4 regions of the Tannerella forsythia 92A2 genome follow, and region 2 is predicted to be linked to each of the others. Evidence: riboswitches for the same ligand, from Rfam matches in the RefSeq annotation. Region 2 holds a riboswitch; each other region holds the start of a gene.
The links. A riboswitch is a leader RNA that binds a small molecule or an ion and turns the genes downstream of it on or off. The one in region 2 is predicted to bind cobalamin.
Positions count from the first base shown of each region.

Region 1: another riboswitch for cobalamin. It lies ahead of BFO_RS09655 (TonB-dependent receptor); the one in region 2 lies ahead of BFO_RS00070 (ABC transporter substrate-binding protein).
Region 3: another riboswitch for cobalamin. It lies ahead of BFO_RS06430 (hypothetical protein); the one in region 2 lies ahead of BFO_RS00070 (ABC transporter substrate-binding protein).
Region 4: another riboswitch for cobalamin. It lies ahead of nrdD (anaerobic ribonucleoside-triphosphate reductase); the one in region 2 lies ahead of BFO_RS00070 (ABC transporter substrate-binding protein).

Region 1 covers NC_016610.1:2,377,654-2,386,033, reverse strand. The annotation lists gene BFO_RS09670 (HD family phosphohydrolase) at 467-2,491, opposite strand; gene BFO_RS09665 (metallophosphoesterase family protein) at 2,684-3,691, shown strand; gene BFO_RS09660 (FAD:protein FMN transferase) at 4,036-5,076, opposite strand; cobalamin riboswitch at 5,431-5,626, shown strand; gene BFO_RS09655 (TonB-dependent receptor) at 5,753-8,113, shown strand; gene BFO_RS09650 (hypothetical protein) at 8,131-8,380, shown strand, end outside.
Region 2 covers NC_016610.1:12,036-20,415, forward strand. The annotation lists gene BFO_RS00045 (beta-ketoacyl-[acyl-carrier-protein] synthase family protein) at 1-167, opposite strand, end outside; gene BFO_RS00050 (SGNH/GDSL hydrolase family protein) at 299-2,014, opposite strand; gene BFO_RS00055 (leucine rich repeat protein) at 2,035-3,504, opposite strand; gene BFO_RS00060 (M13 family metallopeptidase) at 3,511-5,544, opposite strand; gene BFO_RS00065 (DUF3256 family protein) at 5,802-6,437, opposite strand; cobalamin riboswitch at 6,524-6,718, shown strand; gene BFO_RS00070 (ABC transporter substrate-binding protein) at 6,760-7,905, shown strand; gene BFO_RS00075 (iron ABC transporter permease) at 7,902-8,380, shown strand, end outside.
Region 3 covers NC_016610.1:1,577,680-1,586,059, reverse strand. The annotation lists gene BFO_RS06445 (IS4 family transposase) at 1-153, opposite strand, end outside; gene BFO_RS06440 (DUF4372 domain-containing protein) at 125-523, opposite strand; gene BFO_RS06435 (hypothetical protein) at 629-994, opposite strand; gene BFO_RS06430 (hypothetical protein) at 1,013-2,680, opposite strand; cobalamin riboswitch at 2,770-2,980, opposite strand; gene BFO_RS06425 (hypothetical protein) at 3,338-3,598, opposite strand; gene BFO_RS06420 (hypothetical protein) at 4,175-4,768, opposite strand; gene BFO_RS14935 (C10 family peptidase) at 4,777-5,655, opposite strand; gene BFO_RS06410 (Spi family protease inhibitor) at 5,652-6,188, opposite strand; gene BFO_RS06405 (IS1595-like element ISTfo1 family transposase) at 6,317-7,252, opposite strand; gene BFO_RS15600 (hypothetical protein) at 7,750-7,911, shown strand.
Region 4 covers NC_016610.1:1,115,349-1,123,728, reverse strand. The annotation lists gene BFO_RS04520 (TlpA disulfide reductase family protein) at 1-560, shown strand, start outside; gene greA (transcription elongation factor GreA) at 752-1,222, shown strand; gene BFO_RS04510 (HIT family protein) at 1,236-1,637, shown strand; cobalamin riboswitch at 1,785-1,990, shown strand; gene nrdD (anaerobic ribonucleoside-triphosphate reductase) at 2,066-4,201, shown strand; gene nrdG (anaerobic ribonucleoside-triphosphate reductase activating protein) at 4,195-4,653, shown strand; gene BFO_RS04495 (DUF4434 domain-containing protein) at 5,181-6,290, shown strand; gene BFO_RS04490 (sugar porter family MFS transporter) at 6,294-7,697, shown strand; gene BFO_RS04485 (FAD-dependent oxidoreductase) at 7,711-8,380, shown strand, end outside.

The DNA.
Region 1 (8,380 bases), 1.0 Mb from region 2:
ATTCCGGTTTCCTTCTTCGTACAGTCAGCTTGCTTTTGAGTATCGGTGTAAATATCGTAAAACCAATGTTCTCCCGCTTCGACTTGCAATACCGTAAGCATCAGCGGCAAAACAAGAAACACCATTCACATCATCCATTTTTGCCGTCTCATATATCCCATTTTTTAGCGTTTACAATGCATTTCCTTTCAATATCAATCCGTTTTCTTCAAACCATCGAACAAGCAGATCTGCAAGATCGTTGTTATTGAGGTTGCTCATCAAGAGATGCTGACCTATGGCAAAGATAATCATAATATCTGATAAACTCACTTCTTTCGGCGGATTTTATTTCACGAACAAAGTTTCGTACTTCATAGGCCTCACCTGTCTTCACGACTCTCATACCGACATCCGGAGTTGCGATCAATGCATTTTGCAGATTTAGGGAGAAATGAGCCCTTTTTCTCTCCCCGACAAAAAGTCGTTATTTTAACTCCGGATAGCTGATACGGGTGTGATACATTGTTTTGAGCTTGTCGATGAATGTAGCTTTGACGGTATCGATATCCTTAAATGTCAAAGGAGCATTGTGCAACAGGCCGTCGTTGATCTGACTGTCGATAATTTTATGGACGAGTGTTTCGATATGCTCATCCGTATATTCGTTAAGGCTGCGCGATGCCGCTTCGATCGAGTCGGCCATCATCAGGATGGCTGTTTCTTTCGTAAACGGGTTGGGTCCGGGATAGGTGAATTTCGCTTCGTCAACGGGCTGATCGGGATAAGCATTTTTGTATGAATTGTAGAAATATTTCGTTTTGCCGCGTCCGTGGTGTGTTTGGATGAAATGGATGACGGCACGTGGGAGCATGGCTTTTTCAGCCATCTTAACGCCTTCTGTCACGTGGCTGATGATGATCTGTGCACTTTCTTCGTACGACAACTTGAGGTGTGGATTCACCTGCTTGTGCTGGTTCTCGGTGAAAAATGCAGGGTTTGTCATCTTCCCGATGTCATGATATAGCGCACCGGTACGTATCAGTTGGGTATCTGCGCCGATCTTGGCGCCTGCCGCCGAGGCCAGAATAGAGACTTGCAGGGAGTGTTGAAATGTGCCGGGACACGTTTCCGAAAGTCTCTTGAGCAGCGGCGTGTTGATGTTCGACAGTTCAACCAGCGTGATGGGGGAAACGAAACCGAAAAGTTTCTCGAGCATGTATATCAATACGTACGAGAACATCAGCAGAATAAAGCTGATGCCAAAGAAAGGCATCATCTGCCAATTGATTTTGTTCAGATCCCCTTCCTGATAGAGCGCAAGCCCCAAGTAACACAACACATAAGCAAGAGAGATGAAAAAAGCGCACCGGATCAGTTGCGAACGCTGCGTCAATTCTTTCAGACTGACCATAAAAACAATACCTGCAATAGTTTGCAGCATCAGAAATTCGTGTGGAAACGGGGCGATGAGTGAACAAAGCAGTACCGTGATCAGATGCGTGAAGAGCGCCGTGTGCGAGTCGAAGAACGTACGAACTACGATCGGGACGATGGCAAACGGCAGGATATAAATATTGATCAGGTCGTATTTGAGGCATATCTCGGTCAACAGACAAGGCACCAGTATACATATCTGAATAAAGATGTTATTGTTGCGCCGAAAGAAAATCTCGGGATGAAATGAGATAAAATAGAATGCACAACAGAGTAAGATACCAAAGATGAGCACGAGCTGACCTGCCCATATCGTGCCATATCGGCGGCTGCCACCCGATTTTGTTTCGTGGATGATTTTCAGGGAGCGGAGGATGTTGTACGTTTTGGCATCCACCACCTCCCCCCGGTCAACGATTCGCTCGCCTGCTTGCACCATCCCGATGGAGAGGGAGACGTCGTGCAACCTCTTGTTCAGCACATTGTCCGATGTTTTCACATCATACGTGAGGTTGGGCTCCAGATACTGTTCGAAATTGCTCGACCACAGTTCGTCTTTATCCATCGGCTCGGGAGCGTTCTTCATAATTTTTTTGTAAGCTGTTTTGGCCGAATATAAGTCACTGACATTCCTTCCAACAGCCACGTTTTTCTTCAGCACGTTTATTCGCGTACGATTTTCCGAAGCCAGTTTCTCGAGCTCCGGAGTGGCTACGATACCTTGTTCATAAAGCTGTTGTATCTGACGGTTGAGGTATTGCCATAACGGAGTGCTCATCGTATGTTGTGAGAGGTAATCGTTTTTCAGGTTTTCCAACACCGTTTTCGATACATCTTCTTTCAACCGGAAATACGGTTCGAAACGCGCCCTGATGCTGTCTTTTTCAGCCTTGATTTCCTGATCGCTCTTGTAGATTGGAAAGTCGTTCGGTGCTGTCAGCAGGTCATACCTCCACGGCTTACCTTCATGGAACTGATAAGGGAATTTCCCTTCACGCGGAAAAAAATAAGCGATAATCGCAGCCGTAACGGCGAAAAAAAGGAACGATTGTATAAATGCTTTCTTTGACTTCATACGTATCTTCTGCTCAAACGAATCATGAGTTTTCAGGGCGAAATGTACGCAAAAAATCAATCTCAGCAAAAAAAAGAAAGCGGCGGAAGATGTCGAGATTCTTTCTCTGCAATTTTTTCATATCTTTGTACGCCGATCTTTCTTATCGACATGAACAAATTTATTCATCTTAATTTAATAATAACATAGCGTATGAAAAACTGGAAAAAAACACTTTGGACAAGTTTGTTGTATGTGGGAGGAGGAATGCTTCTTTCCGCACAGCAACCGGCTTTAAAGTTCAATGCAGACAAAAAATTCAAGATCGTTCAATTTTCCGATGTGCATTATATCGAGGGCGATCCGCGCTCGGCCGGTTCATTGGAAAATATCGTTGAGACGCTTGATGCCGAGAATCCGGACTTCGTCATCATCACCGGCGACGTGATTTATGGCAAGCCGGCCGAAACTTGTATGCGGGCTGTGTTGAAGCCTGTCTCCGAACGAAAGATTCCTTTTGCCGTAACGTATGGCAATCATGATGACGAGTTTGACATGACCCGTGAAGAACTGTTTACGGTGATTCAAAGCATACCTTACAACTTGACAGCTACGACCGAAGGTATCCATGGCGTGACGAACTTTATCTTGCCGATTCTCTCGGCTACGACCGGAAAAACGGCCGAACTGCTGTATTGCTTCGACTCGAATGCCTATTCGAAACTCGAAGACGTGAAGGGATACGATTATATCAGAGCGGATCAAATTGCTTGGTATCGCGCACAAAGCGAGTCTTTTACACGTGCCAACGGAGGTATTCCCATCCCCTCGTTGGCTTTCTTCCATATCCCGTTTCCCGAGTTTAATCAGGCCTCTTCGGACGAGCATGCACACTTCTGCGGAACACGTATGGAAGCCGCTTCATCTCCGAAACTCAATTCGGGCATGTTTGTGGCGATGAAAGAGATGAAAGATATCGAAGGGGTGTTTGTCGGACATGATCATGACAATGATTACGCCGTTCAGTGGCATGGCATTCTGCTGGCTTTCGGACGCTATAGCGGTGGAAATACGGTTTACAACAACCTCAAACCGAATGGAGCCCGCATCATTGAACTGACGGAAGGGGTCAAAGGTTTTCGTACGTATATCCGTCTGCGGGGTGGAACTATTATTAACGACCTGAAATATCCCGAATATTTTACGGACCAGAAGAATTAGCACAAACACTCCAATATGCCACATGTCGGGATAACCGGCTATCCAACCGCCACGTTTCGTTTTTCCGTTTGGGAAGAGCGAAACGTGGCGTTTGTTGTTTTAGCTTTCTTTCTCCATCTTTTTTTCAGGCTCGGGTCCATCCCTCGCATTTTATACCCTAAAACCCATTCGTTTGATAAGAAAGACGGCTTCTTCGTCCAATAGCGGCCTGAAAACTTGTAGAACCACCTGTCTCGTGCTTATCTTTGCATCCACAGACATAATATTTCATAATAAAGTCTTTTTAGTGGTATATAAATGGTTTATGCGAGGAATCCGAGACGTGAGTCTGGGATTTTTTCTTTTTAAGGCTTTACCATAGCCGAATGCATGCCGCCGGAATATTGGATCCGGTTTTGTCCTGCCTCGTCCGAATAAATCACATAATATTCGATATCCCGAAGTGTTTCGGCCATGCGGAGAGCTGCTTCTACGCCCATCGCCATAAACGCCGTGGCATATGCATCTGCCGTCATGCAGTCAGGCGCAATGATCGATGCACTCAGGATCGTTTGCTCCGAAGGATAGCCGGTGCGGGGATCAATCGTATGGGCGTATTTCTTGCCTCCTTTGATATAAAAATTACGGTAATTGCCTGACGTAGCCATCCCTCTCTTACCGCAAAGCGCTACCACCTGGCCGATGTCATTTTTAATCCCTGTCGTATCGTCTTCAGGCTTACTGATACCGATACGCCAGCATTCTCCTTTGGGATTCAATCCTTTGGAGGTAACTTCGCCACCGATATCGACCATATAATTTTCTACTCCCTCACGTTCAAGCAGTGCAGCAATCACGTCGCAGGCATACCCTTTGGCAAGGGCGGAGAAATTAAGCTGGATACGCGGGTCTTCCTTGATCACACGCCGGCTTTCGAGACGTATTTTTCGGTAGCCGACAAACGTTAACAAGCTATCGATAACGGGTTGCGATACACTGTCTTTTTGTTCAAATCCAAAGCCCCACAGATTGATCAACGGAGCAGCTGTTGCATCGAAAGCTCCATCGGAGTGCACAGATACTTCCATGGCCTTGTTAAAAACGGTTATGAACCGATCGTCAATCTCCACCTCTTCGTTTCGATTTACTTTGGCCAATATCGAGTGGGGATTAAAAGGGTTCAGAGAGAGATTAAAGGCCTGAAACTCCGCGTCGATTTTTTCGGTCAACAACACGGACGATTCGTATTTAATCTGATAGAGCGTATGAAAAACCGTTCCGCTCTCTTCGTAATATTGAGGTGGAGAAGAGCGGCACGATATAACCGACAGGATGGTCAAAAAAAAGAGAGCAGATCGAAAAAAAACGCATTGTTTGTTTGTTTTCTCTGAAGGAAATTTCATCATCGGATTCATTGTATTTTCTGCATTAATTTTCGCGCAAAGATACGTTACAATTTTCATTTTCTTCAACAATAAAATTTCAAGGATTCTACAAGGCCATCCGCTGTAAACTTTACAAACTATAAAATTATTGAAAATCATCTGCTTGTAAAAATTTTAACGATTTTATATTATCGGATGATTTGTTTATTTTCAAACAATTACATAGGATTTGCTAAAAAAGCATCACGCCACAAAATACAGACAAGGTTTTACGCAATCAGGATTGATTGGAATAAAGTAATGTAGATTAACAATAACAGTGCCGTTTAAAGCCGTAAAAAAAGAATTTATAGCGGAAATATCGAAATAAATGCTTAATTTTGCAGCTGTTTTGGTGATACGTCGGTCATTCTGCCGTTCGCATAAAAGGGAATCCGGTCGGAGTCCGGAACAGTGCCCGCTACTGTGGAACCCGTGAAGAGGAAAAGCAAACTTACACCACTGTCGTCATTGACGGGAAGGTCGCTTTTCGGGGTGTAGTCAGGAAACCTGCCAAGCATAAAAGACGAACATGTTCTCGGGGGCAAGAACAGCGTGATTGGAATCGAATGATTTTTTAGTTTCGACCATAGGGTGAGAAGCCTGCAAGTAGCCATGCTGCTTTGCAGGTATGTTTAGGTTATTGTTTATCAGTTTTATGATGAAGTTGATCCTGTCGTTTGCATTATGTTTATGTCTGTTCGGTACGGAAGCGGTGGCGCAGAATAAGTATGTGTTGTCCGGAGCCGTCACCGATGCGACAGGACATCCCGTATCGATGGCAACCGTTGCGATTGAACATACATCGCTGGGGGCATTTACCGACGACAAGGGACATTATACCTTGGAGTTGTCGGCCGGGAAGCATATCGTTGCCGTATCTTCGGTCGGATATAAAACCGAGAGAAAGGAACTGAACATCCGAAAAAACACGAAGCAGGATTTTATGCTCGAAGAAAACACGGTTGTTTTAAAAGCTGTCGAGGTTTACGGCAAGACGCAGTCCCAACAGGTCAGAGAGGGAGCATATGCCGCCAATGCCCTTGATATGAGGCCGCTTACCAATACGATCCACAGTCTGAATACGATCGTCAACCGCACCATGGGCGTCAAAGTGCGTGAAGAAGGTGGGGTAGGTTCCGATTTCGAACTGTCGGTCAATGGCCTTTCGGGCAATTCCGTGCGTTACTTTATCGACGGAGTGCCGATGAGCGCGAAAGGGCGCGGCATATCGCTGGCCAACTTGCCGGTCAATATCATCGACCGGGTAGAGATCTACAAGGGAGTAGTGCCTTCGCATTTGGGAGGCGATGCCTTGGGAGGCGCCATTAACGTCATCACCCGAAAGGAACGGAAGAACTACCTTGACGTGTCGTACGGCATCGGGTCGTTTCATACACATAAAGCCGATATGTTCGGGCAGTATGTGATGCCGAAGAGCGGCATCGTGATCCGTCCCGTAGCCGGAATTAATTATTCAAAGAACGATTATCTGATGAAAGGCGTCGAGCTGTGGGACGAGGCCGAGCGACGGTTCCGACCGTTCGACCGCAAGCGTTTCCATGACGATTATTTCTCGGTACTGACACAGCTTGAAGCCGGTGTTACGCATCGCCGGTGGGCTGATGAATTTTTCCTTTCGGGATCGTTCTCGTCCGTACACAAGCAGCTGCAGACCGGTTCGATTCAAAGCATCGTGTACGGTAAGGCCGAGCGCGAATCCGAAGCATGGAACATCTCGGCGCGGTATATGAAGAATGATTTTCTGCTGCCCGGCCTCAAAGCCAACCTTTCCCTGTCGCATACGTGGGACCATGCGCTGACGACCGACACGGCATTCCGCAAATACAACTGGGACGGCGCTTACATCGAATCGTCGCGCAACGAGATTACGGGGCGCGACCGTACACGCCGGCATAACAAACGGCCGCTGACGACCGTGCGCACCGGGTTCGATTACCGCATTGACGCGCGTCACGGTCTTAACCTAAACTATTTGATGAACCGCACGGGCAATGAACGATACGACGAGATCGATACCGACTTTGATCCGTCGAACGATATCTTTACGAAGCATATTCTGGGGCTTTCGTATAATCAGCGTCTCGTGAACGATCGTTGGCAGAACTCGTTATTTGTGAAGAATTATACGAATTATTTGAATGTCACCCAGCAGGATTTGCCGTGGATTACCGGCTCGCGCGAGAAGCAGGGCGCTTCGACGAAAAACTATACCGGCTACGGACTGGCTATGCGCTATGGTTTCGGCGAAGGGCTGTCGCTCAAGGCTTCGTACGAACACAGCATGCGTCTGCCGCTGGCACGCGAGTTGCTCGGCAACGGTACGACCGTCTATGCCAACCTGCAGCTGAAGCCCGAAAGCAGCGACAATTACAACCTCGGACTGTTCGGTACGCTGAACCCCGCGCCCGGTCATCAGCTGTTTTACGAAGTGAACGGCTTTTTCCGCGATGTGAAAGACTATATCCGCGCCGTGATCTCCGAGGCCGAAGGGCTGAGCCAGTACGGCAATGTGGCCAGCGTAGCCATTAAAGGCATTGAGGGCGAAATAAGATATACGTACGACGATTGGTTGCAGGTGATTGCCAACGGCAGTTATGAAGACGCCCGCAGCATGACGCGCTATTACCCCGACGGCAAGGAGATGATTACATACAAAAACCGTGTGCCGAATCGGCCGTGGCTGTTCGGTAACGTGGAGGTGAACGTGAAGAAGCGCGATTTTCTGCTGAAAAAGAGTATTCTGCGTGCAGGTTATAACTTCGAGTATGTGCATTGGTTTTTCCTGACGTGGGAAGGATACGGCAGCCTTGCGAGCAAGTCGCGTATTCCTTCGCAATATCAGCACAACGTATCGCTTTCGCTATCGTTCGATAACGACAAATACAATGTGTCTGTTACCTGTAACAACCTGTTCGATCGTTTGGCTTACGATAATTTTAAGCTGCAGAAGCCCGGCCGGTCGTTCTTTTGCAAATTCAGAATATTTATTAACTAATTATATTAACAAGGACAATGAAAACTATTCGATTTTATGTATGGATGCTGCTGGCCGCATTGGCCGGCGTAGCTTTTACGGCGTGTGAGGATGACAAACCCGATCCGAAGATCATCGATCCGCTGTTTGATTCGCATTTCGATGTTTGGGTATCGATCGGCAAGAATGCCGGTATGGGGTCTGCCGGAACTTTATTGGTGCAAAACACGAAATCGCTCGACACAAAGGAGCAGATTCATTTTGTGAATACCGGAGCCGACGTAACGG
Region 2 (8,380 bases):
CTGCGGCTGAGTATCCCTTTCAATTCGGGAATTTCGAGATGCCCCGTCAGCGCCGAACGAAATCCCATTTCCTTACGGACAGGATCATAGATTATTCCTGATTTTCCATGATAAAGCGATTCTCGCACTTCGTCCAGATTCTTCCCGAGGCACGAATAAATACCCATCCCGGTAATCACTACTCTTCTATTCACGTTGTTCTTGTTATGTTATCGTCCGTATAAAATTTAATAAAAACAGACAAAAAAAACCAGTCTATGGATACACAAACCCCAAAATACAACCTCCTCACTCTATCTTATTCCGCTACCTTCGCGGCGATCCGTTCATATCCTTTTGCATTGGGATGCAAACCGTCTCTGAAAAGTGTTTCATCGATCTTCCCGTCGGGTTTGAGAAAGTAACTGCCCACATCACAGTATTCGTAACCCAACGGAAGCACAGCCTGCTCAATCTTGCGATTCAGTCCGGCTACGCGTTCCTCCATCGCACGACGCGGATAAAGGGCAACGACTTTGATGGCCGCCTTGGGCTGACGCTCGTGAATCGCGGCCAGCAGAAAGAGTAGTCCTTCGACGATATCTTCGTCGCTATCGAAAGTCAAATTATTGGTACCGATATTCAGCACAACCTTTTCGGCTTCAAATCCGTCCAGCTCGCCATGGTATACTCGCCAGAGTACATTCTGGACATAGTCCCATCCGTAGCCCATGTTACGGTATCCCGCCGGCACAAACACTCTGTTCCAACTTTCCTTGCCATCTTGAATCCTGTGCGCTCCTCCCCAATAGTGGGTGATGGAATTACCCATGATGACACGCCGCGGAGCCTGTTCGGCATTCTGGCGAAGGATATCCTGATGCCTCGCCTGCCAGTCGTACGTACCCGGCTCACGGCGTTGCGTCACCGGAATCATGGTGCTCTTCGTTCCTTTCGGCATACGCAGAAGCTGACGCAAAAATGTTTCATGATGCCCGGCCAAAACGACCATGCCATAATCGTTCGGGTGAATCCCTTCGGCCGTTGTCTCCGTTGTGCGGACACTTTCGTCGAACGTCATCAGATGCAGGTCTTTGACTTCGTTCTTGAGTTGGTCGTACGCCTTCTGTGCCGCCTCATTCGCTTCCGCCACCTGAGTACGTGTCAATGCCTGCACCTCGTCCTGATTAAATCCGGTATGCTGCACGATCACAATCGGAGCGGCATGCTTCGCACGAATGGTGCGCACCGCTTCGATGGTTCGACGCGTTTTCTCTTCGACTGTAAATTTACCGAGATTCGGATAGCAATCCAGCAAATAGGCCGCTCCGTCTACTTCGTTAATATACTTAAGCACCTCCGGTTCGAGTTGTCCGTTACCCGAAAAACCGAAATTCACGACCGGCCAATCGAGTTTACGAGCAAGGATATTTGTCCATGCATTGCCCGGTCGCGAGGCGCATGCGCCTTGTGCAATTGAGGTACCGTAAACAACGATCGGCTTTTCCCTTCGCACCGGTTCGACCTTAAAGATCGATCCTTCGGGGACTCCGATTTCCATCCACGTCACCGAATTATAAAGCGGCAGATACAGTCGATATTCACGTTCCATCTTCGAACTCAGGTCGGTATACGTATAAACGATCGTATCTCCGAAAAGGTATTTAACTCCGTTATCCATCCAGTGTCCCTGTTTGTCGACGGAGTACAAATCCACTCCTGAGACACCGGTCGACGGCATATGCGGCATGTTCAGTCCACCACTCACCGTATATCGAACGCGTATTTCGGGAGCATTCGTATAAAAATAGATCGCCAACCCGGCAGCGTTGCGCGATAATTTCCAAACCGGCTCACGTACCTCGGCGCGGGCACGATCGGGAAGGCGTGCATAGCTATTCTTCATCTCATCAGCCCAGCCGCGTTGCTGAATGCAAGGTATTTCACTCTGTTGCGGATTGAACCACTTTATGGCCTGCGCCTGCATACTCATCGAGATCAGGCACAGACCTATTACAGTATCTATTTTATTCATACTTGAAAAATTTGTTTGTTTTATGGTATCACTATTTTTCGTACCGTACCGTTGCTCAACGACACGATATACATTCCCTGCGGCAACGTGAAGCAAGTCTCGCCTTCGTTCAGGTTTTGTTTTCGAAGCAATGCGCCGATTATTGTGTAGATATGCACTGTCACAGGACGAGTTACCGTCAAGCAAAGCTGCTCTCTTTGTGTGCGAAACGACACCTCCGACTCGACCACAATATTAGCTACCGGCTCCGTCAACGACACCTCATACGTCATCGTCAATTGGGGATATGCAAGATTTGTCACGGTACAAGTCAACGTTTTGCCCACATACGATTCGGCAAACGAGAAAAGTCCTTCTCGATGAGCATCAGGAATCACGGGAGTCCCTTTATCCGTCCAAACAAAAACGGATGCCGTACCGTTCATCTTATACTCGCTCCTCAGATCGATTTTGTCGGATGGAGCTGACAACGTCACTTTGGCTTGCGGCGCATAAGAACGCAAATACGACAGCTGGGGTAACGTGGAAAAAGTAAAGCGGTTTCTTTCACACATGATTTCCAGCTCATTCGACGGATTAGGCGGTAACTTTAACGTATGCATCCCATTATTCATCAATGATACAAATTCAATGTTCGGGCATCCCGACACATCTAACTCCGGGACATTGTTGGAATAAAAAGCTAACGTTTTCAATGCCGTACACCCGGACACATCAAGAGACGTCAGGTTGTTTTCGTAGGCGCGAATCAATCTTAACGATTTACAACCAGATACATTTAGAGTTGTCAATCTGTTTTGATAACAAGTCAGTCGTTCTAATTTTGTCAAATTCGAGACGTCGAGTGATGTGAGTTGATTCGTACGCAAAGCCACATCTTTCAGTTTCCGATTATGAGAGAGATCAATGCTCTTCAGTTTGCCGTTGGCCGCATAAAATTCTACAAGTTCCGTATTGTTCGACAGGTCTATTTGTTCGAACCGATTCCCGCTCGAACAGAGAAACGTAAGCTTCGGGTTATGCGTCACGTCCAGCTTCGTCAACTGATTATAACGACAACAAAAATGTGTTAGATGGATATTGGTAGAGATATCGATCGACTTGAATTCGTTATCGAAACAATCGAGATAAGTCATCTTCGTATTGCCGGTAACATTCAACGATTGCAACAGATTCTTCTCACAATGCATGACCAATAGATCGGTAAAGCCACTGACATCCAAATTGCCTCCCAGTTTCTTCCCCTTCCAGTCTATGGTTTCCACATGCCCGTTCGCATTCCATTTCAGTCCGGAGACGTTCTTCCAATCTACTACATCAAGCGAAGCAACGCCCAATTGTTCATAATTCTTTTTCCCTTTTTCCGCCGAATTTTGGATTAAGAACGCTTTCAGCTTTGCTACTTCCTGCGTGTTATACGTCTGTGCCGTCAGGCGCAAAGCACCTGACAGACAGACGATACTTGAAAATAAGATCACGATTTGTTTCATTATGTACTACCAGATCGTTACCCGTTTTTCTTTGGCGATATACATCGGACTGTTCTCCGTGATACCGAATGCCTGATACCATGCATCGATGTGCGGCAGTTCGCCGTCTACGCGCCATTTACCCAAGGCATGAGGATCGGTCTTCGTGCGACGAAGAATTTCTTCGTCCCGAATATTCCCGGCCCAAACGCCTGCATACGCAAGGAAGAAACGCTGGTCGGGCGTAAAGCCGAGCTTGTTCTCCAGTGTTTTGCCGGCTATCGCATTTTTAAAGGCCTGGTACGAAATCTGCAAACCGCCGTAATCGGCCAGTGTTTCGCCCAATGTAAATTTACCATTTGCATGCACGCCGGGGGCTACCTCGATGTTATCGAAGAAGTCGGACATGACTTTGGCACGCTCCTGGAACTTCTCGGCATCCGATGCCGTCCACCAGTCTTTGAGGTTGCCGTCCTTATCGAATTGACGTCCCTGATCATCGAAGCCGTGAGTCATCTCATGGCCGATCACAACCCCTATTGCCCCGTAGTTGAAAGCGTCATCGGCATTCATATCGAAGAACGGATACTGAAGAATCCCCGCAGGAAAGCAAATCTCGTTCGTGGTGGGATTATAGTAAGCATTCACGGTCTGCGGTGTCATATACCATTCGTCCCGATCGACGGGCTTCGCGGCCTTATCGAGCATCTCGCGCATAGCAAACTGCACAGCCCGTTCGATATTCGCAAAGTAAGAATCTTTTTTTATCTCAAGCGACGTATAATCTTTCCATTTGTCGGGGTAACCGATCTTCACATAGAACGCATTCAGTTTATCGATTGCTTTGGCTTTCGTCGAATCGCCCATCCAGTCGAGATTACGAATCCGTTCGGCGTAAGCATTCTGCAAGTTATGCACGAGGTTCACCATGCGCTCTTTGGCTTCGGGTGGGAAATATTTCGCTACATATAACTGTCCTACGGCTTCGCCCAGACAGTCATTGACACTGGCTTGTGCACGTTTCCAACGCGGTTGCATCTCGGTCTTGCCCGAAAGTACTTTCCCGTAAAACTCAAAGTTCTGCGCATAAATCTCGTCACTCAAGTAAGACGCAGCATGATCGATCGCTTTCCATGAAAGATACGATCGGATCGCATTCAATGGTTCTTCGGCAATCAGTTTATTCACCTCGACCATCGGCTCTTCCTGCGATACGGAAAGTTCCTTGATCTGAACATTCAGCGCAGCGAGGAATTTTGTCCAGTCAATATTCGGAACCAGTTTCTGAAGTTCATCAACCGTCATTTTATGATAATTCGCATACGGATCGCGTGTTTTCACCTTGTCGAAATGTGATTTGGCCAGACGTGTTTCAATACGCATCACATCTTCCATTTGTCGTTGTGCCTGTTCGCCCGGAATCCCGAACAATTCGAACATCTTGACTACGTGGTTTTTGAATTCGTTGCGGATTTTCATTGTGCTTTCATCCTCTTCAAGGTAATAATCGCGTTGCCCGAGCGAGAGTCCGCCCTGATAAGTCGAAAAGATGTTCTTTTTACTATCCATCACATCCGCATCGACATACACGCTGAAAAACGGCGACATGCCCGACAGTTTCATCTCAGCCAGGAAGGTCGACAGTTCGGCTTTATCGTTGAGGGTTGCAATCTTATCAAGCCACGGTTTCAACGGCGATGTTCCGTCGGCATTGAGCTTGGTACTGTCCATGGCAATATTGTACAAGTCGCCGATCTTTTGTGCCACCGTACCGTGCTCATGTTCTTTTCCTGCAATTTCTTCGATCAGACTTTTCAGTTGCTCGCGGTTGTCTTCACTCAGTTTGTCAAACGAACCGAAACGCGAGTATTCGCCCGTGAGGGGATGATTTTTGATCCACCCGCCACAAGCATATTGATAAAAATCAGTCCCCGGATTGGCGGTTGTGTCCAGGTTTTCGATACGGATACCGACATCGTCTGTCAAGGTAGCCATCTTCGGATTTGAATTACAAGCCATCATCAATGAAATTAATGCTACTGATAAATACTTCTTTTTCATGTTAAATTCATGTTAAATGTTTTCTTCGGGCAAAGGTATACAATTCTATAATCAACGGAACGTATATCGTTCTTTTTTTTGAGTGGCCTTTCCATATTCGATGACTCGGACAGGACAATGATGGATACATACCAGACATTGTGTGCAATTTCTGCCCCAGTGCGGCTTTTTATCGACCAGTGCAATATTCGCGGTAAGACACTGTGAAACACAAAGGGAGAAGCCTTATCATCCACGTCGAATCTGGAAAAAATCACCTACTCAAAGCGTCCCTTTGCCCACGTAAATACTTTCGGTTCCGTTTTGAAAAATTGCTTCGCTTTATCACGCATAGCAGTGTCAAGATAGTACAAGGTCGTATACTCGGCAGTCAACGTCTGCGCATCTTCGTTTAACCGGTAAACAAATAAATCCATATCAAGTGCCGCCATCACATCAAGAAAAGCAACATCGGTCGTATCAACATCCGGCAGAAGAAAGTCATCGACCGAGACAGGGCTATACAAGCCATCGTCAGGAAGCGGCTTCCAGTCTGTCGTAAAGAAATGAATACGACTATCGGATACGGGAGCCGAGACGGTGGTAACCATACAAATAATCCAGGTATGGTTGACTAATGGAAGGCGTCTCAGTTCAACAGTGCTTCGCCCGCTCGTCTGTATTTTCAGATAGTCGGGGGTAAGTTTCATCAATTGCGATGCGCCCTGCATCATGTTCTGCAGCTTGGCTTCTTTTCCTGCCCGGTACAGATTCACCAGATCCTTCCGCCACGCATCTTCCAACCCGATCGTATATTCATCCGGCATCTTCACAAACAGCTCGGCCATATCCTGCGCTCCGACACCTACTATTGTGCATGCTGCCAACAGCATACTTATTATCAATTGTTTCATCTTCCTTCTTTTTAACGAATGGAGGTTCAAAGGTAGGCATTTTTGCAAAAGAAGACAATTTTTTTTGTCATTGCTTTTGTTTGCACTACCTTTGCTTCTGCAAAGGTTTTTCGGTTCGTCATGCACGAAGTGAAATGAAAAGGGAATCCCGTGAGAATCGGGAACTATCCCCGTAGCTGTAAGTTCTATTTATGGAGCACAACCTCCGCCACTGGTGCAAAATCCGAGAAGGCGTGCTTTACGGAACAAGTCAGAAGACCTGCCTTTTGCATACAGAACGGACCACTTTCGGGTGAAAGAGCAACAATGGATAATAATAGAAATGAAAAAAAAATGGATTGTCTGTATCATGCTGATGTTATGGGCATCATGTCAGCAGACAGGCAAACGACAGACAGAGAAGAGTACGGGAGATGCTACTGATAAAGAGCGAACGGAACAGATGCGCACTCGTTATGCACAAGGCTTCCGTATCACCTCTTCCGGTAAAATATGGCTTGTGGATATTCAAGACCCGCAAAAGGAAGAAGGCGCCTCATACCACTATGCTCTCGTCCCGAAAGCGGAAAAGGGACTACCGATTCCGGACAATTACGAGCCCATACCCATTCCTATAAGCAAAGTTGTTTGTATGACTTCGTTGCAACTATCGAATTTCATCAAGCTCGGCAGGCAGTACCTTGTGACGGGTATCACAAGCACACGCCATCTCTTCGACTCGAAGATGAACGAGCAGCTGAAAACAGGTCAAACACGCAAAATAGGAATCGAAGGGAATTTCGACACGGAGATCATCATCGGGATGGATCCGGAAATTATTCTGATCTCACCGTTTAAACGCGGAGGATATGAAGCCTTGAAAGAAACTGGCGTACCCCTGATTCCTCATCTGGGCTACAAAGAGCTGACCCCGCTCGGACAGGCCGAATGGATCAGATTGATCGGATTGCTTACCGGTTGTGAAGAAGAAGCGAACCAATGTTTCGACGAAATTGAACGAAAATACAATGAACTGAAGGCGCTGACAGCCCATGTTGAAAAGCGTCCCATGGTGTTCAGTGGCGAGATGCGGGGAGGTAATTGGTATGCTGTAGGCGGAAAAAGTTTTCTGGCACAGCAATTTCGCGATGCCGGGGCTGATTACTTTCTGAAAGACGACACGCATTCCGGAGGACTTACACTCGATTTCGAGGCCGTCTACAGTCAGGCTGAAGGTGCTCAATATTGGCGCATCGTGAACAGTTTTGACGGAGCATTTTCCTACGACGCTTTGCGTAAAGAAGACAACCGATACGCCGATTTCAACGCCTTCCGTAACAAAGGGGTTATTTACTGCAACTTACGCAAACAACCGTTTTACGAAAGCGCCCCTTCGCAACCGGAAGTCATACTGGCCGACCTGATCAGGGTCTTCCATCCCGATCTGCTGCCCGATTACGAACCGGTATATTACCAATTACTGAAATGAAGCGATACACGGTTCTCGTACTTATCTTCATCTCGGTATCGATCGTATTCTTTTTCTTCCTCAACCTCGTACTGGGTTCCGTGCACATCCCCCTACGTTCGGTTTGGAACATTGTTTGCGGATCGGCGGAAGAACCCGTCGTATGGCAAAATATTGTCTGGAAGTCACGGGTACCTCAGTCAATTACGGCATTAGTAGCGGGAGCAGGACTATCCGTAAGCGGCCTGCAGATGCAAACCGTCTTTCGCAACCCGTTGGCAGGTCCTTCGGTGCTGGGTATCAGTTCAGGGGCAAGCCTCGGGGTAGCTTCGGTGATCCTGCTTTCGGGCAGTATCGGCGGCGTAGCATTGAGCAAATTAGGATACATCGGAGAGATTGCCTTGACCATCGCAGCTACGGCAGGCGCACTCTCGGTAATGACGCTGATCGTATTTGTCTCGCAAAAAGTCAAAGGAAGTGTGACTTTGCTGATTAT
Region 3 (8,380 bases), 1.6 Mb from region 2:
GGCCGTGTCGGCGTGTACGTCGGTCAGCATGTGGACTTTCAGCCCGCCTTTCTTCTTCCCGTCGTCCTTGGGGTTGCGCCCCACACCTTTCATGATGTCCGAAAACAAGGTCACCGTAGTGGAGTCAAAGGCGTAAAACTCCTCGAAACCCACGTCCTTTTTCCGGCTGACCGACAAAAGCGGACAGAAATAGGCTATCAAAGCAAAGTAATACAACCTGAAAAGCTCTCCTCTCGCGCAAGGCGTCACCCGCCGTACTCTTCGCCGGTGCACAATCCATGTTCAGGTAATTCAGCTTGCCTTCCAGCGCCCGCATACCGTCGCAGACTTCGCCCATAGAATCGCAGCGGGAAAATATCCCGAACAACATCACGATAAGTTGATCCCACGAAAAGAATGCCTTATAATAACGGTCGCTGCCGCATTGTCGTACCAAGATGTCAAACTGCTCACGCGGAAGTATTTTTACGATTTGTTTGAAAATCGGCTGACCAACTAATTTCTTTGTATTATCTTTGCCCATAGTTGAGAATTTGCGTTGCAATACAAATTTACAGCTTTGGGGGCAATGCTTCGGTGGAGCCCCTTATTTTTATTCTAAACTTTTGTCGGTCAGTAATGAAAAAGGTTATTTTAATTTGGCGCCAATAGCCACATAGCTATTTCCCTCTCCTCTGCTTTTTAACTTTCCATTTACATAAATTTCTAATGTTACCAATGCTGTTTTATCATTACAGTAAGCAACTAACTGTACTTCCCAGTCTTTTGTAACAAATTCACCTTCCCATTGATCTTTAATGATTAGACCACCAGACTTGTACCCATATATTCTTACAGGTACACCGGAAGTATTACAAAAGACTTTCATAGTCACTTGGTTTTCTTTCTTCTCCTTTTTTGCATATCCGTTTTCTTTCTCACAACTACATAATACCATACTGTATATCATAACTGTGAATAAAGTAAAAAGAAGTTGTGATTTTTGTGATTTCATAATTGAATATGATTTATCTTATCGTACAGAAATGCCAAATGTAACGATACCTGTATTGTATGTATAAACCTCATGAAATACCCCTTTCCAAAGAACATTTTCAATAATAGGATCATAAAAATAGATGCGAACACTTCCTAAGTGATCAGACGCCTCTTTTCTTCTAACAATTACTTTCTTCTTCTCTCTGATACTGTTTGTTTCTGTTTTTTCAGTCTCTACACCCCCATTTATATTAATTTTTCCAAGACCTAAACCTACTTTTACGTCTCCTTTAAATTTGTCCATTTGTACACGAGTGGTCTCATATTCATTTTCATATGTATTTTCTATACTTTCATCTTCTTCTAAAATTGTTACATATCGGTAAATCGATTCTTCTGCAAGGTGCCATTTGCCAAATGATATTCTATTGGGTGTCAAATTCACTCTTTTGGCAGTAAATTTATTAGGATCTATTTTATATATATGTTTAGAATGTCTAAAGAAAGTATGGTGTATATACTCATAGTCAATATGAAAGTCCCATATTTCATCTGGTCTCAACGGTATATATACGATATAAGGATGTTGATTTGTCGATGTTACTATTTCAAATCGAAATTCATATGCACCTTTTGTCCACATTTTATCTACTAATTCCGCCTCGGAAAGTTCACGTTTCATATTAACGATTTCATCTTCTTTAATATAGGGGTCTTTATTAGGAGATGGTGAATCTCGCTGATCTGATATTTTAAAGTAGGTTTTGGGATTTATTTCTAAAAAAGAAATGTATTCTGATATAGATCGATTTAGACTTCCTGATGTTTTTTGAGGTGTTATTCCATAATAAATATAGTCACGTTGAAGTGCTTTTTGATTAACACTTCCATCATTAGTATAAAAATACTCAAAAGCTTCCAACTCTTTCTCTCCAACTATATCACTTCCTACCCAAGCCGATCTTGTATCCACTGCTTCCGAATTATTCCCTCCATCAAAGTTTGGAGATTTGAAAATAATAGACTTGCGATTTGTTCCGGTATTCATACTTCTAACCCTTTTTGCTTTTGTGCTTCCGGTTGAAGCAAGCATTTCACTCTCTTCATTTACAGCTACAACTCGACTATTTTCATTTACCACAAATACATGAAAGCTTGGCACTTCCCCTTTTTGGAGGCTTAATTCTTTTTTACCATTTAAATAAAGCGATGTCTCGGAATCTCTAGATATTGCTACTGGAATTTCATTGTCTTCAGTGTTCAAATTCTCTGGTTCTACTTTAAACAGAGCAATTTTGGGAACCAAAATATTTAATAAAGATACATTGGTTTCAATTTCTCTGATTATCTTATCCGAAGAATAGGAAACAAGGATATCTCGGAAGGATTTTCCGTTGATGGTTTCTTCTTTTACAAGCTCGTATAAGACATCATAGTTTTTGTCAAATTGCTTTAGGGACTCTTTTTTCAAAAATGCGCGTACATCTTCTCTTTCATAGACAGCCTTTGAAAGCACTTCTGCAAATTGCACGAGATATTTTTCCGTCTCATCTTCATTTGCATTTCTCAACATTACTCTTTCTGCTTTTTCTCTTTCGGAGGCATTGATGCCATCCTCTAAAAGGGCATTATCAGAACAAGAATTCAATAAAAGTAGAAAAACTCCTACCATTCTTCCTACACAAAAAAAACATTTTTTCATACTGGTTTAATTATTAATTTTAAAAAATAATAATACATCTATTCGATTCAAATATGTTGCAGTCTTTTTCATTCCCTATTCCCCAAGAATAAAAAAAAGTCGCCCAGGCAGGTCTTCTGACTTTTTCAAGGTTTTGCGATCTTCCCGTTGCCATTGATGCGGCATACAGTGATCAAAAAGAATGCAGAACCATTCTACTGAAATTACAGCTGAGGGTACAGTTCCGGACTCGCACCGGATTCCCTTTTCAATCCATCATCCATGAGCGCATGATGAATCACCTGTGACGGGGGCAAAGGAAATCAGTATTTTCCGATCGAACAAGAATAAATGAAAAAAAACGACATCCGACCCTCTCTTTTAGATCGATTCCATATTGTTCTTCTGTCTGAAAGAAAGTTCAGAGTGTTGTTATACAGGGTTCGCAAGACTTGAAATCGCCTGCGCTTCATCCGATGTTTTCAGCCCTCCGGCCAATGTGCCGCTGTTTTCTACCGGGTTTGCGTTGGAGCTTTCACAGCCATCAGTTTTTCAGCGTTCGGATTTTACCGTAAGTTTAATGGCTATTCTTGACTACACCGGCTCTCATTGTGCTTGTTGATGAATTGTCACGATTGCCGGGAGATAAGCTACCCGATCCAGACTGATCCAAAGCGTTCACTCTTTCCCCGTATCGTTCTTTTGCAGCACGACGGCCAATTCATGACCCGCTGTCCCGACAACGTACCAATCGCCTTCCATTGAGTCGTCATACAGATTGAAAGGAGGCTTCAATTTATTGTAAAGCACAGTGTCTACGTCTTCAAAGCGTAGTCTTAATCGAGAAATACCGGCGGAGGTGCTAATCTTGAAGAGTGTGGTAGATGCATAATCTCCTGCAACGGTTACTTCGTTTTTATCCACTTCGATTTTAGGCATGTTTTCGCCGGGTGCGTCTTTAATAAATCACCCCAATAGGCTTTATAATTTATTATGATTTATGTTGATAAAGGAAGTTTCTGATGCCATGTTTATGTGGCTTCTTGAAGGGCTTGTTGCAGAGGTCAATGGTTGTTGCACCTGAATATTTGGGGATATGTCTGTAGGGAAGACTCAGATTGAAGAATCGTTCTTTTTAATGGCTGGACTCTTGAGCCTTTTATTACCGAGAGAAGTTCCTTTAATATTATTTAGTCCTGCATTTATTTGCGCCGTTTGCGTTCGGATATCGTCATTCGTAATTGATCTTAGCCGTCAGCATTCAGCCAACAATTCAACAAATCAACGCCCGAAAGGCTTCGCTTTTCACGATTCACTTTTCGTTTCCACTAATATAGATTCACAACCTATGTCTTTTTCGGAGTAGAAAAGAAGAAGGGAGAAGTCTGTTAAATCACAATATAATCAATAGCTTACAGAAAATATTGTGTTTGTGTGAGTATGTTGATGCTGTTACTGCAAAGGGCAGCCAAGGATACTCTCCCTGACTGCCTTTTAAGGTTGATTATGCCTTTTTTAGTTCACGATCGACATCGTATCAATCGGAATGATCAGAGTCAATACTTGTTGATCCAAAAGAGCTATGGTATCCATACCGCCTTTATAACGATAAATATTATCTTTAACCTCACGGAACCTATCGTAGAAATCCATTTTTAATCCGTAATCCGCATTATCCCATAAAGATATTTTTTTACCGTTATATAAAACATCTTTTTTATAATGGATAAGAAAAGGCCCTTGGATAGTTACATTCAGACTGTCCGCGTCCGTGGAAACATTCGACTTCCACTTCACGGTATACTTGTGTAATTCCGATTCATAAGTACCCCAATACGTATTGACTTTCAAGTTTATCATCATCTCGTCTCCATAGCCCAATGATTCGGGAACATAATCATCGATATGACTGCCATCTTTTTTTACGGAAATCAATTCAATCGTATTTTTACCTTTGCCAAGATTCAATAGATGGCCGGATTTATCGCAATACAGTACTTTTATACGAGCATTGTGGGAAACGGCCTGTACTACCCCCGAGTCAGAACAATTGCAGCAAAGCACTATAAGAATGCCTGCACTTAATATATTTCTAAATAATTTTTTCATATTCCGTTTCATCTACCTATAACCGACATTTTTACTTTGTATCTGAAAAACAATTTATCTCTTGTTTTTTTATCCTTATCCGGACGCGTATAAGGGTTGCGCGGATCGTTTTCATCCTCGAGTTCCCAAGTAAAAGTGCCTTCTCCGGTGTCAAATATTCCGTCGATATAATAACCGTCGCACTGACCGCCCCACCCGAAATTGCAATGTACCAAACGTCGGTCCAAATTGCCGTTTGTCATATTTTCTATATACCCGTCTATTACCCAGGCATGACCATCTGAATATTTATTAAAAAAAATCCAAGTGTGTGATTTAGTAGCATTGGCTCTCACATATACTAATTTTTTGGCGTCAAGCGCTTTAACGGCCTCTTCTCCATTATAATCGCTTAATCCGGATGCGGAAAGTCCTCCCCAATCATTTAACCAGTCGATTGCTTTTTCACTCTTTGCTCCCGTTCCTTTATTAGAATAGTCCGCTTTAAGTGCAACTCCCAGATAGCGCATTAATCGGGCAACCTCATACGATGATTCATGGTGTAAATCTTTATCCAATGTGCCATATCTTTTATCATTTGCAATAGATTTACTATCGGCAATGATCCGGTCCCAATTCAAAGTTGCCGTGCCATGATTCGAGTTTAAATCATTTCCTTGATTTGTATTGTATGTAATCTGCCCCACACATCTGAAATAAGAGATGATTTGAGCGGTTGCCGTTATTACACACCCCGTATGGCCACGACCATTCGAAGTCTGGATACCGTCCACATAAGGACTGCAATTATTGTACGGTGAACTTTGGTCCCATTTTACAGAAAGCAGAGGATAGACTTTTCGTCCGGGATTTCCCCCTCCCCAACCGGGAGTAGATGTGCTTATCATCTTGCCGTTATTTGTAACGGAATAGTTTTTGATATCATAAGCAGCTTTTTTAGAGAGCGTTCTACACATAGCATAAATCCGGGGTTATCAACTTTATCTATGCTGTCCATCGAAAAGTTTCCTTCATCGATAATCGCATAGATAGGATCCGTACGTTTATCTGCAGCAACAAGTGCGAAGCCTTTATTATCTTCAAAATTTACAATATACATCAGCGTGTCGATGCCTTTGGATGTATTACCTGCACGAGTATAAACCTGGTGATTATTCGAACTTATCACTTCAACATTTCTTATGCTATAATCGTGCGATATAGAAGAATTACCTCCGGACACCCGTAAATCTACCCCATTCATCATTTCCATAAATTGAGAAAGAGTTTCTTTTGCCTCATCAATGGAAACTCTATAATTAGTGTTCGCGCGTTTATCCTCTATCCTGTTGGACTCTGACAATTCTGCAATTTCATCATTGCAACTCATTACAAAAATAGCCGCGAATATTGAGGCTACAAATAATTTAACTGATTTCATTTTACCTATTATTTTATATTCCTAATTTGTTCATTTTATACCGGTTAAATTTTATTTGAAAAAATACTGTTTTATTTTATTGGCAAAGTCCATTGGTCATGCCAATTATACATGTATTATTTTTATGATTATCCGTATTTATACCTAAACTCATTTTTATAGGTTACGCAAGCTACGAGCAATCTTCCAAAGAGGGCTTCTCCCCAGTATCTTCGATTAAACTTATAACAGAATTCATCGAGATAATTTTGTAAGAATTCGGGCTTGATGTCATGGAACGTATTTATCAACTGTCTCTTGGCATTGCTGATGGCGATATGAACCCAAGGCAAGGCTTCCCCCACCTTCTCTTTGGGAATCACCTGAGAGTTGTGTCTAGGTACAAAGTCTTTCAATTCCACATAAGAGGTAGAATGATCCGTGTCGATTTGATTAGCTCCGGAAGCTAACTGCTGAACCGCTGCATTAATGGTCTCTTTTTTCAAGTCATCGATTACTTTCATTTTCAAATAGCCGACTCTTCGTGGTTTTTGACCGGTTTTCGGAAATTCAACCATTTCACTTTCTGCCATTACTAAAACTTTGCTTTTCTTTTGACTGCCACGTCCACGCTTCAAGGGTTTATCTTTTTCCTCTTGACTCATCTCTGTGGAAAAATAACCTTCATCCAATTCTATACAACCTGCAAGGACATATTCATCATCTCTTTTACCCATGGCCTCGCGAAGTTTGTGAACCATATGCCAAATAGGATGATAACGATTATGTCCCAATTGACGTTGGATTTCTTTGGCCGAAAATGTCTTTTTCGTTGACGTGAGCAGATGCATGGCTATAAACCAATAACGAAAAGGTAGTTTCGATTTATGCATTACCGTTCCACTTTTTAGCGTGGTGCGCGTTTGGCAGTGTTTGCATTCATATTGCTCCTTGTCTTTTTTCCAATAATGATCCGTGCCTCCGCATTTGGAACAAACAACTCCTACTTGGTCGCGATATGCCTTAAACTTTTGCTTGCAGCTTTCTTCGTCTGGAAAGTGAGATAAAAAATCGATCAGTGTCATTGCCTTATTTTTTTTGCAAAGATAATTATTTCTGGGCAAATATACGGATATTCATTATTATTTTTAAATAAATATCCGTGTTTGTACCTAAAAGCTCCATTAAACTATTTAATAACAATAATTTGGATGTATGGATTGGGGAGGGAATAAATTTCTGTATATCAGCAATATATAATTAATTTTAGGCATATATACGGACATTTATATATTTTTATTTCTTTAAAAAAGCTTATTTACTCCCTTTTAGAGATGGCGAAAGTATAATGCTTTAAGCAAAGCGGCAAGTATTTTTGTTGTTTTTTTACATGTTATATAACATGTTTTACAATCCGTTGTATGTCGTACCATTTTTTCTTCGTTTTATAAAGACGAAGACGCCTATCATCTTCAAATTATAAGTTTCTTGTGCCAGGATATTTTATCCCAGATTCCACATTAAGCACAAAAGAAAGTATTGTAAACAATTTAAACTGTCAGCTGGTCAACTGGAGAATACTGTGTCCATTGGTTGGCATCCGACCGACGTGCTGCTGTTTTCTACCGGGTTTGCGTCGGATCGTACGAATTTTCGGGACGATGCAACACAACGGTTGTATCTGGCCGTCAGTTGTCAGCCGTCAGCGTTCGGATTTTACCGCACGTTTGATGGCTATTCCTGACTATCCTGAAAATAATCATTAGCCATTCATAATTATGTCGGGCTTTCAGCCCTCCGCCGAGGAGATTGCCTTTTTCCCAACGCTTCGCTACGCATTGGGCTGAATTAATACGCCCTTTCAGGGCTGTTGAAGCATTCAGCTATCAACTGTCAGCATTCAGCCAAAAATCAGCAACTTAACAGCTCAACGCCCGCAAGGGGCACAAAGGCTGAAAGTCCGATCTATTTCAGCCCCATCCCATAAGGTTGGGGTATCGATGCCCATACCTTGTTTTAATAAGCATTCAGCCATCAGCCAACAAACACCTCAACAATTCAACACCTCAATGCCCGCAGGGCTTCACGTTTCACTCTTCGTTTTTCGTTTTTCACTTTTCACTAATATAGATTCGTAACCGTCGGTCTTTTCAGAGTAGAAAAGAGATAGGGGAAAAGCCCGGAAAGCCATAAAAAATAATATCTTTGTACTC
Region 4 (8,380 bases), 1.1 Mb from region 2:
AGGCAGACTCTCGCTCGTTCGGCGCTGTGGCGACCAGCTATAATCATCTCTATCCCGAAAGTCCGCGTGCCAAACATCTTTATAACCTGGCATTGCAGTCGCTCAAAGTGATTCGTAGCCAGCAGGCCCTCGACTTAAATCAGATAGAAAAGCGGGAAATCGACATGTTGGATATTGAACTGCCCGATCTTCGCGGTATTGGCGTAAAACTCTCGGAGATGGCAAAAGACAAAGTGACGATTCTTAATTTCACGGCTTATGAGACGGAATGGGCACCCTCGCTTAACCTGACGCTGGGTTCACTCTATGAAAAGTATCATAGCCGAGGTTTGGAAATCTATCAGGTTTCCTTAGATGCGGATATTCACCTTTGGAAAAATGTGGCATCCAACATGGCCTGGACATGTGTGCACGACCCCCAATCCGTCTACTCGCAGGCTGCTGCACTCTATAATGTCAAACAACTTCCGGCCGTCTTTTTGCTCAACCGGCGAGGCATTCTGGTTAAACGCGTCGATGATCCGAATGTTCTTGAGAAAGACATCGAAGCCCTCCTGTAAAGAAAAGAAATAGGGTATGATGTTATAAAGCAGTATTTCGGAATTTGGATATATGTAAAATATCTCCTATTTTTGCATCCGAATATAATAAGTGGTAAACAACTGGATTCCGGTCGAAACATTCTTTCTTGACCGGGATTCTTTTTTTATTTTTAAATTAAACGACTTAAACGACGAGGGAGGACATACAAATGGGTGTTACGTATATGACAGAAGAAGGTTACAACAAGATTCTGTCCGAAATCAATTATCTCGAAAGCGTCAAACGTCCTGAGATATCGGCACAGATCGCAGAAGCGCGCGACAAAGGCGACTTGTCCGAGAATGCGGAATACGATGCTGCGAAAGAAGCGCAAGGGATTCTGGAAGGGAAGATTGCACAATTGAAAGGGCTGATCTCCAACGCGCGACTCATTGATGAAGCACAGATCAAGACGGATGTTGTGCAGATTATGAATAAGGTGAAGATCAAGAATCTGCAAAATAAAGCGGTCATGACTTATACGCTCGTGTCTGACTCGGAAGCCAATTTGAAAGAGAACAAAATCGCAGTCAGCACTCCGATCGCACAGGGACTGATGGGGAAAAGAGTAGGCGATATCGCTGAAATCCAAGTTCCTTCAGGCATAATGAAGTTTGAAATCATGGAAATATCCATCTAATCAAAGATCGACTATGGCTACTATTTTCAGTAAAATCGTCAACGGCGAAATCCCATGTCATAAAATTGCGGAGAACCGTGAATTTTTTGCTTTTCTTGATATCCATCCTTTGGTCGAAGGGCATACACTCGTCATTCCCAAAGAAGAAATCGATTATATTTTTGATATCGACGATGACCGGCTGGGACGGATGATGGCCTTTGCCAAAAAGATTGCATGTGCACAGAAACAGGCGATCCCCTGCAAACGCATCGGAATGACGGTCATCGGGCTGGAAGTGCCGCATGCACACATTCATCTGGTGCCTATGCAGAAGGAATCCGACATGCACTTCGGGAAGGAGAAGCTCGAACCGACATCCGAGCAGTTAGCAGAAGTGGCTACACGAATCCGCTCGAAGCTGAACGGAGCATAACACCTCTTCCCAAAATTTCCTTGCGCCCGCCTGCGAGGCGCGAGGAAAATCTTAAAATCGTTAAAGACTGCATCAATACATTGATCGCAGATTTGTTGAAAACTTTTCCGGCATTTTTCGTAAAGAAGCTATTGGCAATTTCCTACCTTTGTACACGTAAACGGTTTCCGCGTTGCCCGACGCAACAAGGAATGAAAATGGGAATCCGGTGCAAGTCCGGAACTATCCCCGTAGCTGTAAGTTCCGCCATATGTGGACGGCGCTATCTATGGCCACTGCTCCCGTCAGCGACGGAGCGGGAAGGCGCGACGTCCGGAACAAGTCAGAAGACCTGCCGTGATACACGAAATAAGAATTTGTAAGTTCTCGGGTGGAAGAATATACAAAGAAGAGCAGATTTTGCATACACTATCATAATACAGGAACAGATGGATACATTTATCACGAAACGTGATGGAAAAAAAGAACTTTTTTCTATCGACAAGATCAAGAATGCTGTGACCAAGGCCTTCCTCTCGGTCGGCTGTTTCCCGTCGGATGAAGACTTGACATCCATCCTCGGACATGTACAGATCAAAGACGGCATGTCGGTTGAAGAGATTCAAAATCAGGTCGAAACGGCGCTTATGTGTGAACGCTACTACAAAGTAGCCAAATCGTATATCCTTTATCGACAGAAGCATCTTGAAGACCGCGAAGTGCGTGACAAGTTGGCTTTCCTGATGAACTACTGCGATGCGAAGAACGCCGCCACGGGAAGCAAGTTCGACGCCAACGCCAATGTAGAGCACAAGAACATCGCCACGCTGATCGGGGAACTGCCCAAACAGAACTTCATCCGTCTGAATCGCCGCCTGCTGACCGACCGCCTCAAGGAGATGTACGGCAAAGAACTGTCCGATAAATACCTCTCGTTGCTCAACCGTCATTTCATCTACAAGAACGACGAAACGAGTCTTGCCAACTACTGCGCGAGCATCACGATGTACCCGTGGCTGATCGGCGGTACAAAATCGATCGACGGAAATTCAACGGCGCCAAGCAACCTGAAATCGTTCTGCGGAGGCTTCGTGAATATGGTTTTCATCGTTTCAAGCATGCTCTCCGGAGCGTGTGCCACACCCGAGTTCCTGATGTATATGAACTATTTCATCCAAAAGGAATATGGCGAAGATTATTACCTGCACCCCGACCGCGATGCCGATTTGTCGCTCAAACGGCGTAGCATCGACAAAGTGATCACCGATTGCTTCGAACAGGTTGTCTATTCGATCAATCAACCGACAGGAGCGCGTAACTTTCAGGCGGTCTTCTGGAACGTGGCTTACTACGACCGTTACTATTTCGAGAGCCTCTTCGGTGAGTTCGTCTTTCCCGATGGAAGTCGACCGCATTGGGAATCGCTCAGCTGGTTACAGAAACGCTTCATGAAATGGTTCAATAAAGAACGTACCAAGACCGTGTTGACCTTCCCGGTTGAAACGATGGCGTTACTTACCGAAGACGGCGATGTAAAAGACAAGGAATACGGTGATTTCACGGCTGAGATGTATGCCGAAGGACATTCGTTCTTTACGTATATCAGCGACAATGCCGATTCGCTTTCGAGCTGCTGCCGGCTGCGTAACGAGATACAGGACAACGGGTTCAGCTATACGCTCGGAGCGGGAGGCGTTTCGACCGGCTCCAAAAGCGTGTTGACCATAAACCTCAACCGTTGTATCCAGTATGCTCGCCAACGAAGCATCCCTTACATGATGTACCTCGAAGACATCGTCGACCTGGTACACAAGGTGCAGCTTGGCTACAACGAGAACCTCAAGATGTTACACTCCAAAGGTATGCTGCCTCTCTTCGATGCCGGCTACATCAATATGAACCGGCAATACCTGACCATCGGCGTGAACGGACTCGTCGAAGCGGCCGAATACCTTGGCATCGAGATCAGCGACAATCCGCAATACACGGCTTTTGTGCAGGAAGTACTCGGGCTTATCGAACGTTACAATAAGAAGTACCGTACGAACGAAGTGATGTTCAACTGCGAGATGATCCCAGCCGAGAATGTAGGTGTCAAGCATGCTAAGTGGGACAAAGAAGACGGCTTCATCGTTCCGCGCGACTGTTATAACAGCTATTTCTATATTGTCGAAGACGAGTCGCTGAACCTGATCGATAAATTTCGTCTGCACGGACGTAAATATATCGAGCACCTGACCGGTGGCTCGGCACTCCATGCCAATCTGGACGAACATCTCTCACAAACGCAATATCGCCAGCTCCTGCGTGTTGCCGCAGCCGAAGGATGTAATTATTTCACGTTTAACATTCCGAACACGCTATGCAAAGAATGCGGCCATATCGACAAGCGTTATCTTAAGGCTTGCCCGGTATGTCATAGCCGGCAGGTGGATTATCTGACACGTGTCATCGGTTATATGAAACGTGTGAGCAACTTCTCACTTGCACGGCAGAAAGAAGCGGCGAAGCGATATTACGAAAAGGCCCATGTGGCGAAACCGTCGACGGAAAAGAAGGCGGTTGTCCATGAGATGTCATGTTGAAATACGTCAGCTACGATATCGTTTTTCGTGAAATACCCGATGAGACGACGCTCGCCCTGAATCTTTCCAACTGCCCGAACGGCTGTCCGGGTTGCCATAGTCTGTGGCTTCAGGAAGATCGGGGTGAACCGCTGACGGAAGAAGTATTGGCCGGGCTGCTCGGCTGCTACGGAAACGCAGTGACCTGCCTGTGCTTTATGGGAGGGGATGCAGATCCGTACGAAGTAGTACGGCTGGCCGCATTTGTGAAACAAACAGCAACAATCAAAGTCGGATGGTATTCGGGACGACCCGCACTGCCGTCCGACTTTCCCGTTCACCACTTTCAATACATTAAGTTAGGCCCATACATTGAGCGCTTGGGGCCTCTTTCTTCACCTACGACCAATCAAAAACTTTATCGAATTACCGACGACGGAGAAATGATTCCTATGGCATATCCGTCACTGTAGAGCTCACCAAGACACTTCTCTTAACCGCTTACCATAAATATAATTCAGGCTTACAGCCCTCTATCGAGGGGCTTGCTTTTTCCACAACACTTCGCATTGGGCTGAATGATCTCGCCCCCTATTTATTAATGGTTAATTGTCATGCAGGGTACATGTTATAGAGACGCAATGAATTGCGTCTCTACGGTGCGTACCATATTTTTTTAACTCAATAAAAATTTCATTCGCGTTCATTTGCATTCGTAATTGTTCATTAGCGGCAGCCAACAAATCAACATGTCAACGAATCAACAATTCACCGCCTCTGCGGGGTTTATAAGGGCTGAAAACCTGACATAATATAAATTGTAAATGGCTACTCTCAACTATTTTGCTACTTTAATTCCATTGTGTCATGTACGTTCAAAAGAATGAAGATCATTCTTAATAAAGTAGTTTATTTTTCGTCCTAAAAACAGGAATCCTGTTTATTATTTCGGCCGGAGTTAATAAAAAGATATTTATATTTGCGGTAAAAATGAAAAACAATGAAGGTAAATAATCGCAGAGAATTTTTAAAACAGGCCGCAGTAGCGGGTGTTTCGGCGATGACTGTTCCGGCTTTGTCGGGATGTACGAAACAGTCGCAAAGTGAATCATCCCATGAACATCATGAAGAACAGACGTTGACGCTTGAGAGCCGTCTGATTGTTCCGAAAGCACAGGGATTGAAAATTACCGGTACTTTTTTGGACGAAATTTCGCATGACATCCCGCACCAAAACTGGGGAGAAAAAGAATGGGACAGAGATTTCCGCCACATGAAGGAGATAGGAATCGATACGGTTATTCAAATACGTTCCGGTTATCGTAAATTTATTACTTATCCGTCAAAATACTTGTTGGGCAAAGGTTGTTATATGCCTTCGGTCGATCTGGTGGACATGTTTCTGCGCCTCGCGGACAAGTACGGCATGAAGTATTATTTCGGATTGTATGACTCCGGGCGGTACTGGGATACGGGCGACCTGAGCTGGGAAATCGAAGACAATAAATATGTGATTGACGAGGTCTGGCAGAACTACGGAAAATATAAAAGTTTCGGCGGCTGGTATATCAGCGGCGAAATCAGTCGTCAGACGAAAGGGGCAATCGACGCGTTTCATGCCATGGGTAAGCAGTGTAAGGATGTTTCCGGTGGGCTGCCGACTTTTATTTCGCCGTGGATCGACGGAAAGAAGGCCGTAATGGCCAGTGGCGGCAACCTGACCAAGGCGGACGCCGTTTCAGTACAGGAGCACGAAAAAGAGTGGAGCGAGATTTTCTCCGGCATCTGCGATGTGGTAGACGCATGTGCTTTTCAGGACGGGCATATCGATTACGACGAGCTGGACGCATTTTTTGAGGTCAATAAAAAGATGGCCGACAAATACGGAATGAAGTGCTGGACGAACGCCGAATCGTTCGACCGTGACATGCCGATCCGTTTCTTACCGATCAAATTCGATAAGTTGCGGATGAAGCTCGAAGCGGCAGCGCGTGCCGGATACGACAAAGCCATCACGTTTGAATTCTCTCATTTCATGAGTCCGCAGTCGGCCTATCTGCAAGCCGGCCACCTGTATAACCGTTACAAGGAATATTTTGAAATCGGATAAACCATGAGATCGAACGTTCATTTCGGGTATTTGATCTTTTTGTCGGTGGTGGCGGCGCTCGGCGGATTTCTGTTTGGATACGACACAGCCGTGATCTCCGGCACCGTTTCGCAGGTAAGCTTCCAATTTGGACTCGATGCCATTCAACAAGGTTGGTATGTAGGCTGCGCACTGATCGGCTCGATTACGGGCGTCGCATTCGCGGGTGTATTGGGTGATGCGATCGGCCGGAAAAAGACGATGTTGCTCGCCGCCGTACTGTTTACGGTCTCGGCCATCGGCTGTGCCGTGTGTATCGACTTCAATCCATTGGTGATCTACCGGATGATCGGGGGAATTGGTATTGGTGTGGTGTCGATTATTTCGCCGTTGTATATTTCCGAGCTGGCCGTTGCCGAATACCGCGGGAGGCTCGTTTCGCTCTATCAGCTGGCCATCACGGTCGGTTTTTTGGCTGCTTATTTAGTTAACTTCCAACTTCTCGGATATGCGGAAAGTCACTTGCAGGCTGCCTCATCCGCGACATTCTTTGATAAAGTCTTCATCGACGAAGTATGGCGTGGGATGTTGGGGATGGAAACCTTTCCCGCCGCACTTTTCCTTCTGATCATTTTCTTAATTCCCGAGAGTCCTCGCTGGCTCATTCTGAAAGGAAATGATGAATGCGCGAATCGCATCTTCCGGAAAGTATACGTTTCGGAAGAAGAGGCGCGGATGCAGGTCTACGAAACGAAACAATCCGTCGCTTCCGAAGGGAAGTCCGAATGGTCGGTGCTGTTTACGCCGGGGATCTTCAGAGCGGTCATGATCGGTGTCGGCATTGCGATTCTGGGACAGTTTATGGGGGTCAATGCCGTGCTGTATTACGGCCCGACCATCTTTGAGAATGCCGGATTGTCCGGCGGTGATTCGTTGTTCTATCAGGTGCTGGTCGGTCTGGTTAATATGTTGACGACCGTGCTGGCTTTAGTGATCATCGACCGGGTAGGACGCAAGAAGCTCGTTTATTATGGTGTATCGGGAATGATCGGTTCGCTCTTGCTTATCGGGCTGTATTTTATGTACGGTGAAGCGCTCGGTGTTTCGAGCCTCTTCCTGCTGACGTTCTTCCTGCTGTATATTTTCTGCTGTGCCGTTTCGATTTGTGCCGTCGTGTGGGTTTTGCTCTCCGAGATGTATCCGACGAAAGTGCGCGGACTGGCTATGTCGATCGCAGGATTTGCTTTGTGGATCGGTACGTATCTGATCGGGCAGTTGACACCTTGGATGTTACAGAATCTGACACCGGCGGGGACATTCTTCCTCTTCGCCATCATGTGTGTACCTTACATTTTAATTATATGGAAACTGGTTCCGGAAACGACCGGAAAAACACTGGAAGAAATTGAAAAATATTGGAAAAGATAATCGAAACGATTTCATGAAACGCAGACAATTTTTGACTTATGCCGCATTGGCCGGAGGCAGTAGCTTATGGTCTTTATCGAATGCGGGAGTGATGAATTTCAGTAATAAAACTTGTTTTCCGGCTAACGAAGAAGCAAATGAGTTGAGGTCGGATGTCGTCATTATCGGCGGCGGATTCGGAGGGTGTGCCACGGCGTTGGCCGCATGTCGCAACGGTCTGAATGTGGTTATGACGGAAGAGACCGACTGGATCGGAGGGCAGGTATCGCAGCAAGGCGTTCCTCCCGATGAACATCCGTGGATCGAGACGCACGGCGCACCGGCTTCGTATCGTACTTTCCGAAATAAGGTCCGTGAATATTACCGGCGTAATTATCCGTTGACCGACGAAGCGAGAGCTTGTGAATTCCTCAACCCGGGCGACGGACTCGTATCCCGCCTCTGTCATGAACCGATTGTCTCAGAGGCCGTATTGACAGAGATGCTCTTGCCTTATCTGAGCACCGGCAAGCTTAAACTCCTATTAAGATATAAGGCTCGCTATGCCGAGATGAAAGGCGATTCAATACGTGCCGTCGAAGTGTATTGTAAGGAGACGGGACACTCCATGGCGCTGTCCGCCCCCTATTTTGTCGATGCCACCGAATGCGGCGATTTGCTGCCGTTGACCCAAACGGAATATG